2 regions of the Streptomyces sp. NPDC001381 genome follow, and region 2 is predicted to be linked to the other one. Evidence: riboswitches for the same ligand, from Rfam matches in the RefSeq annotation. Region 2 holds a riboswitch; the other holds the start of a gene.
The links. Region 2 has a riboswitch for S-adenosylmethionine ahead of ACFY2L_RS12290 (hypothetical protein). Riboswitches for the same ligand answer to the same signal wherever they lie in the genome.

Region 1 (3,559 bases), on a different contig from region 2:
CCAGCCGTGATCACCGCGATCGTCCTCATCAAGACCAGCGTGGACCGGATCCCCGAGATCGCGGAGCGGATCGCCGCGCTGGACTCCGTCAGCGAGGTCTTCTCCGTCACGGGCACCTACGACCTGATCGCCATGGTGCGGGTGAAGCAGCACGAGGACCTCGCGGAGGTCATCCCCGGCAGCATCAGCAAGATCCCGGGCGTGGAGGCGACGGACACCCACGTGGCGTTCCGTACGTACTCGCAGCACGACCTGGAGGCCGCGTTCGCCATCGGGCTCGACTCGTAAGGACGTTCGCCCGGGCGTCCGGGGGCGCCCGCGCCCCTGGCGTCTGTCCCGTCACACCGCGGGGACGCAGCGGCCGTCCTGTGTCCGGTACGTCCACCGCGCACCCTCGGTCACCAGTTCCCGCACCGCCGCGACGAAGCGCTCCACGTGCTCGTCGGGGGTGCCGGCGCCGAAGCTCACCCGGATGGCGTTGAGGGACTTCTCCCCCGGGGCCGCCTCGGGGGCGCCGCACTCGCCCTGGGTCTGCGCGTCGCCGCCCAGCAGGGTGCGCACCAGCGGGTGGGCGCAGAAGAGGCCGTCGCGGACGCCGATGCCGTACTCGGCGGAGAGGGCGGCGGCGAAGTGGGAGCTGTTCCAGCCGTCGACGACGAAGGAGATCACCCCGACCCGGGGGGCGTCGTCGCCGAAGAGGGAGAGCACGCGGACCTGCGGGACCCCGGCCAGGCCCGCCCGCACCTTCTCGATCAGGTACTGCTCGCGGGCGACCAGCGTGTCGAAGCCGGCCTCCGTGAGGGCCTTGCAGGCCGACGCGACGGCGTGGGCGCCGATCACGTTCGGGGAGCCGGCCTCGTGGCGGGCCTCGCTCTCGTGCCACTCCACGTCCACTCCCCCGTCCTCGCGCCGGGTGACCCTGCGGCTGGCGCCGCCGCCCGCGAGGTACGGCTCCGCCGCGCGCAGCCAGTCGGCGCGGCCGGCCAGGACGCCGGAGCCGAACGGGGCGTACAGCTTGTGGCCGGAGAAGGCGATCCAGTCGACGTCGAGGTCGCGCACCGAGACCGGGTGGTGGGGGGCCAGCTGGGCCGCGTCCAGCACGATCCGGGCGCCGTGCGCGTGCGCGGCCGCCGCGAGCTCGCGCACCGGCCACAGCTCGCCGGTGACGTTCGAGGCGCCGGTGACGCAGACCAGGGCCGGGCCGTACGGGTCGCGGTCGGCCAGGGCCTTCTCCAGGGTATCGACGGCCTGCCGCGGGGTGCGCGGGGCGTCGAGCCAGGTGACCCGGGCGCCCCTCCAGGGCAGCAGCGAGGCGTGGTGCTCGGTCTCGAAGACGAAGACCTGGCAGTCGGCGGGGAGGGCCGCCGCCAGGAGGTTGAGGGAGTCGGTGGTGGAGCGGGTGAAGATCAGCTGGTCGTCGGCCCGGCAGTCCAGGAACCCGGCCACGGTGCTGCGGGCGTTCTCGAAGAGGTCCGTCGACAGCTGGGAGAGGTAGCCGGCGCCGCGGTGGACGCTGCCGTAGTACGGGGCGTAGGCCGCGACGTCGTCCCAGACGCGCTGCAGGGCGGGGGCGCTGGCCGCGTAGTCGAGTGCCGCGTAGGAGACCTCGCCGCCCGTGACGAGCGGGACGGTGACGTCCCGGCCCAGAACGGGCAGCGGGGCACAAACGGTACGGTCGGCGGCAGCGGTGGAGACGGACATGGGGAACTCCCGTGAGAGGCAAGGGGGAACCACCGTGCGGGCGGCTGTGGCTCCGGCACGGAGGAAGGCGAAATGGGGATGCGGAGGCGGGGCTCTACGCCCTAGGTCGTGTCCGCAAAGTCCCGCCTGCCTCGCGACGCCCGGCACGCACTCTCGCCGCACCGGGCGAAAGCCCGGGTACACCCAGTACGAGGCCTTCCGCCCGGCACGCCGAGAGCACGCTCCCCCACGACGCCGGGAGGCCGCCCTGCGGGCGAACGACGGGACTTTGCGGACACGACCTAGCGCATTCGCTTGCTCACGGAAGACTCCCTCGGACGACCCAGGACCCCTGGTTTCGCGAGGGGTCCGCGCTTGCCGGGGACCTTGCTGTCCACGGCCTGGTCTTCACCCGGGGCACCCCGCCACGGACGGAGGGTTGCCGGACAGTCGGCCGGGGCCTCATGACTGTCACTCATGACCTGGTACAGGAACGTACGTGAAGTGATCGTCGTCCCGCAACCCGAGTCCGGATCGCGGGACGACGTCGGGGTGGGGCTACGCGTTGCTGGCGGCCACCCAGCGCTCCAGAGTCCGCTTCGCCGCGCCCGAGTCGACGGACTCGGCCGCCCGGTCCATACCGGCCCTGATCTGCTCCGCCAGTGTTCCGCCGCCCGGCTCCAGGGCGACCAGCGCGGCCGCCGAGTTCAGCAGGACGGCGTCCCGGACCGGGCCCTGCTCGCCGTCCAGCAGGCGGCGGGCGACCTCCGCGTTGTACGACGGGTCCCCGCCCCGCAGGGCCTCCACCGGCACCAGTTCGATGCCGACGTCACGCGGGTCGAAGCTCTCCTCGGTGACCTTGCCGTCGCGGACGGTCCACACCCGCGAGGTGGCCGTCGTGGTCAGCTCGTCGAGGCCGTCGTCGCCGCGGAAGACCAGGGACGAGTTGCCGCGTTCGGCGAAGACGCCCGCGACCACCGGCGCCATGCGCGGGTCCGCGACCCCGACCGCCTGGGCCCGCACCCGGGCGGGGTTGGTCAGCGGGCCGAGGATGTTGAAGACCGTGCGGATGCCCAGCTGGCCGCGGGCGGCGCCGGCGTGGCGCAGCGCCGGGTGGAACTTGATCGCGAAGCAGAACGTGATCCCGGCCTCCTGAGCCACCTCGGCCACCCGCCGCGGGGTCAGCTCCAGGTTGACGCCGAGCTTCTCCAGGACGTCCGAGGCACCGGAGGCGGAGGACGCGGCCCGGTTGCCGTGCTTGACGACCGTGGCGCCCGTCCCGGCGACGACGATCGCCGACATCGTGGAGATGTTGACGGTCTTGGCGCCGTCGCCGCCGGTGCCGACGATGTCCACGGTCCGCCCGGGCACCTCGATCACGTTGGCGTGCTCGTACATGGCCCGGACGAGCCCGTTGATCTCCTCGACGGTCTCGCCCTTGGCCCTGAGGGCCACCACGAACCCGGCGATCTGCGCGTCCGTCGCCTCGCCGCGCATGATCCGGTCCATCGCCCACGCCGTGGCGTCCGCGCTCTGGTCACGGCCGTACAGCAGGGCGTTCAGCACGTCGGGCCAGGAACGGCCCGCCGCGGTGTCGCCTCCAGCGGGGGTCACAGCGCTCATCAGCCGCTCCTGGGTTTCGTATGGATCAACGGACGCTCTCGTCGGAGCGTGTGATCCCACCCTATCCAGCCGGGAGCACGGCGAAGGGCCCCGTCCGAACACCGGACGGGGCCCTTCGGCCGTGGCGTGGCGACGCCGGACGATCAGTGGTGGCCGTGGCCGCTCGTGATCTCCTTGTACTCCTCGACGGTCGGCTTCGGGATCTGCTGGTCCTCGCCGAAGTACGCGTTGCTGATCTTGGCGCGCAGCTTCTCGG
Region 2 (3,559 bases):
GGGACGGCGTTCCGCCGCGGCCGCCGCGAGGCGGGCGATCAGGCCGCCGAGGCTCAGAAGCAGGGCGAGAAGGACGAAGAACAGGGCCGTCGCGCGCAGGTCGAAACGACGACGGCGGCGCACGGGGGGCAGCGGGCGGGTGGGCACGGTCACGGTGGTGGTTCCTCCCAAGTGGCCTTTGACGATGATCACTTGGGGCGTGTGCCCCGCATGGGACGGTTCACCGGGGCGCGGGCCCGACCGATCGCCGGAGAGTTTGCGGGAGTTCGGCCCGCAGGCCGTCTGCCCGGACACGACTCCGCGTGGTGGGCCCGGCCTTGAGGAGGCCTGCCGACCCACCGCGCGTGCGGGGCGTCAGATCCGGCCGCCGGTGAGCCGGGTGATCGGGCCGTGGGTGTGGCGGCCGGAGCGGCGGCCCACCGCGTACGAGGCGGCCGTCAGCGCGGTCAGGCCGGCGCCCACACCGGCGGCGATCAGCTTCTGGTGGGTGATCACCGTCCAGGCCGTCTTCGCCGTGGTGGCGATCTGTCCGGTGGCCGCCTTGGCCGTGGCCGCGACCTGGCCGGTCGTCGCGACGAGTGCCTGACGACCCGCCTCGACGCCGCGGGCCGCGCCGTGCGCCGCCCCTTCGACGGCCTCGGCGGACCGCTGGGCCCCGGACGTGGCGGCCGACGTGGCGTCACCCGTCTTGTTCGCGGCACCCTTCGCGGCCCGTGCGGCGGGGGCGGTCGCCTTGTCCGCCGTGCGCCGGGCCTTCGCTGCGGTCGCTCGTGTGGCGCCGCGCTCGTCCTTCGTCTCCTTGTTCGGTTCAGTCATGGACTTCGCATTGCCCCTCGCTCGGACCGCAAACACCTTCGGTCGCAGGACGTGCACGCCCCGACCCGGGGGGCCGCACGGTGCGGCGGGTCAGTAACGGCGGTCGGGCCAGTGAGGGTCCTCCCAGCGAGCGGGGCCGGTGAGGCCGAGCAGCCGTATGCGGTGGAGCAGTTCCTCGGACGCGCCGTGGGCCCGGAGCCGGGCAGGGGCGTGGCGGACCAGCCAGGCGGTGAGCTCCGCGCGCATCTCCTCCTCGTCGTCCCAGGCGTGCCAGGGGAGTTGGTCGCCGAGCAGGTCGTACTCCCACTGTGCCGCCAGTTCGGCCAGGTGCTGGTCGGCCGGGGGACCGGTCAGCGTCGCCCAGTCGTCGAGCCACGGGGTGAGCGCGCCGGCTGCCTCGGTGCACAGGGTGAGCACCTCGTACGCCGGTACGACGGGCGCCGGATCGGTGAGCGTGTCGGCCCACCACGCGTGCAGGAACTCCCCGACCGCTTCCGCCTGGGCGTCGGGCCACTGCTGCCAATGACCGCGAGCGAACGCCTGGCCGACCTCCGCCATGACGAACAGGGGCGGCTGGACGAGCCCGGCGACGAGGGCCGGGGCGAACTGGGGAAGGATCCGCCGCAGCACGGAGTCGTGGTCGCTCCAGTCGCAGGCCTGCCAGGTGCGCCGCAGGAGGTCGGGGTCCAGCTCCACGTCCGGCGTCTTGAGCTGCGCAAGGTCTTCGGGGCTGCCCCAGTGACACTCGCAGTTGTGCTCGTCGGGGTGTGCGGTCATCCCGCCGAAGGTGGCGGTGAGGCCGTCCAGCGCGGCATCGAGACGAAGTCGGGCGCGGGGCTGGTCTGGGCGCATCATGGCGTTCACATTCAAGGACTCCGGAGCGTCTGCCACCCCGAAGATCGCCAACTTACCGGCCCGGCCCCCCGCCCGCCACCCCGAACAGCGGCGCCGGGGCGGGGTGCCGGCCCACCGCGATCAGTGTGGCCTTCAGCGACAGCTGCGCCCCGTGCACGACCCGGGAGAACACGTCGCGTCCCAGTTCGTCGGTGCCGAACCAGTGCGCGCCGCCGGCACCCCGGAAATTCTGCGACGACACCCCGTGCAGCGGGTCCTGCGAGGTGAACGGTCCGGGCCGGAACGCGGCCAGCACCACGAGGACAACGACGAGGACCGATGCCGACAGACCGGGCCGGCGCAGCAAGAACCGCAGCACGCGCCGCAGTTCGCGCCCTCGCCCGGGCCTCGGGCCGCTGCCGGGTTCGACCGGTCGCGCCGGACCGAGCGCGGCGCCGGTGGCCACGTCGTCGACGAGGGACTCGGGCATGCGTGACTCCCCTTCCTGCCGGAGGCCACCACGATCCGCGGGTCGAGCAGCGGACAGACGAGATCGACGATCAGGTTGGCCGGCACGAAGACCAGCGCACCGAACACCACGACCCCCTGGACCAGCGGGATGTCCTGGACGGTGACCGCGGCGGCCGTGATCCGGCCCAGGCCGTCGCGGGAGAACACGGTCTCCACCACCACCGAACCCGCGATCAGCTGCCCGGCCGGCAGCCCGACCACCGTCAGCGCCGGCACCTGGACCACCCCACCGCGTCGGAGGGTTGCCGGTCAGCGAGCCAGGGCTTGATGCTGACACTCAATGCCATGTGAAACTTGATGGACCGCCGCCGTAATCCGTCAATGACAAGGGTCTTGATCCGTCAATGACGAGAGGTGAGCCGGCGCAGCGTGCCGAAGCGGTCGGACATCAGCGATGCGGTCGGGTTTCCCTCGCACCGCGCTGCGCCGGCGCCACGGCGCGGCGGCCCGCGCTCGTGCCGTCGTTCGCCGTCGGTCGCAGGCACTCGATGAGATAGTCGCCGGTGTCCGGGTCCACCGTCACGCCGTGGGTCTCACTGCGGAATCCGGGGAAGTGCCGGTCGAACGCCTCCAGTGCGGTGAGGTAGCGCAGCAGGGGGCCGTCGGGGGCGCCGACGCTCTCGCCGGGCATGAGGACGGGGATGCCGGGCGGGGTGACGGTGACCATGGCGGCGGCCACCTGGCCCGGCGCGTCGGTCAGCCGCACCCGGTGCGTGCCGCCGCGGATCAGCCGCTGGTAGCACAGCTGCGGCGGGGTGACGGGTTCCGGCAACTGCCTGAAGGCGTTGTCCAGCAGGTCGACGAGGCGGGCCGAGCGCAGGTGGTCGTGCATCTCCTGGCACAGCGCGCGCAGCGTCCGGCCGGCGTAGCGCCCCGGGTGCTCGGCGACCAGCGCGGGCAGCACGCGGTCGAGGGGGGCGTCCTCGTCGTGGAGTGCCTTGAAATCCATCAGGGCGTCGAGGAGCGTGCCCCACTTGCCCTTGGTGATGCCCATGGAGAACAGCACGAGCGTGCTGTAGGTGTCGGTCTTCTCCACGACGATGTGACGGGCGGCCAGGTAGGCGGTGAGCACCCGGGCCGGGATGCCCCACTCGGCCGTCCGTCCGGTCGCGTCGACGCCCGGACAGGTCAGGGTGACCTTGATCGGGTCGAGCATGCAGTAGCCGTCGGTCAGTGCGGGGAACCCGTGCCAGGGGGCGCCGGGTTCCAGGTGCCAGCAGGACGGCTCGGTGCGCAGCAGTTCGGCGGGTGCCTCCTCGAACGGCAGGCGCGCACCGGTGTCCGGATCGGTGACCGTCCCGGGCTGCCACACGCCGAAGAACCACGGCGGCCGGTCCCCGGCCTCCTCGATGCGGTGCCGGATGCGCACCGTCTCCTG

Region 1: another riboswitch for S-adenosylmethionine. It lies ahead of ACFY2L_RS02090 (aminotransferase class V-fold PLP-dependent enzyme); the one in region 2 lies ahead of ACFY2L_RS12290 (hypothetical protein).

Annotation. Positions count from the first base shown of each region.
Region 1 covers NZ_JBIAWO010000001.1:454,443-458,001, forward strand. The annotation lists gene ACFY2L_RS02080 (rhomboid family intramembrane serine protease) at 1-10, shown strand, start outside; gene ACFY2L_RS02085 (Lrp/AsnC family transcriptional regulator) at 7-288, shown strand; gene ACFY2L_RS02090 (aminotransferase class V-fold PLP-dependent enzyme) at 340-1,701, opposite strand; SAM riboswitch class IV at 2,047-2,163, opposite strand; gene trpD (anthranilate phosphoribosyltransferase) at 2,239-3,303, opposite strand; gene ACFY2L_RS02100 (cytochrome bc complex cytochrome b subunit) at 3,447-3,559, opposite strand, start outside.
Region 2 covers NZ_JBIAWO010000002.1:1,191,220-1,194,778, forward strand. The annotation lists gene ACFY2L_RS12275 (restriction endonuclease) at 1-153, opposite strand, end outside; gene ACFY2L_RS12280 (hypothetical protein) at 355-816, opposite strand; gene ACFY2L_RS12285 (hypothetical protein) at 907-1,668, opposite strand; gene ACFY2L_RS12290 (hypothetical protein) at 1,724-2,140, opposite strand; partial or broken gene ACFY2L_RS12295 (ABC transporter permease subunit) at 2,152-2,397, opposite strand; SAM riboswitch class IV at 2,353-2,466, opposite strand; gene ACFY2L_RS12300 (Orn/Lys/Arg decarboxylase N-terminal domain-containing protein) at 2,570-3,559, opposite strand, start outside.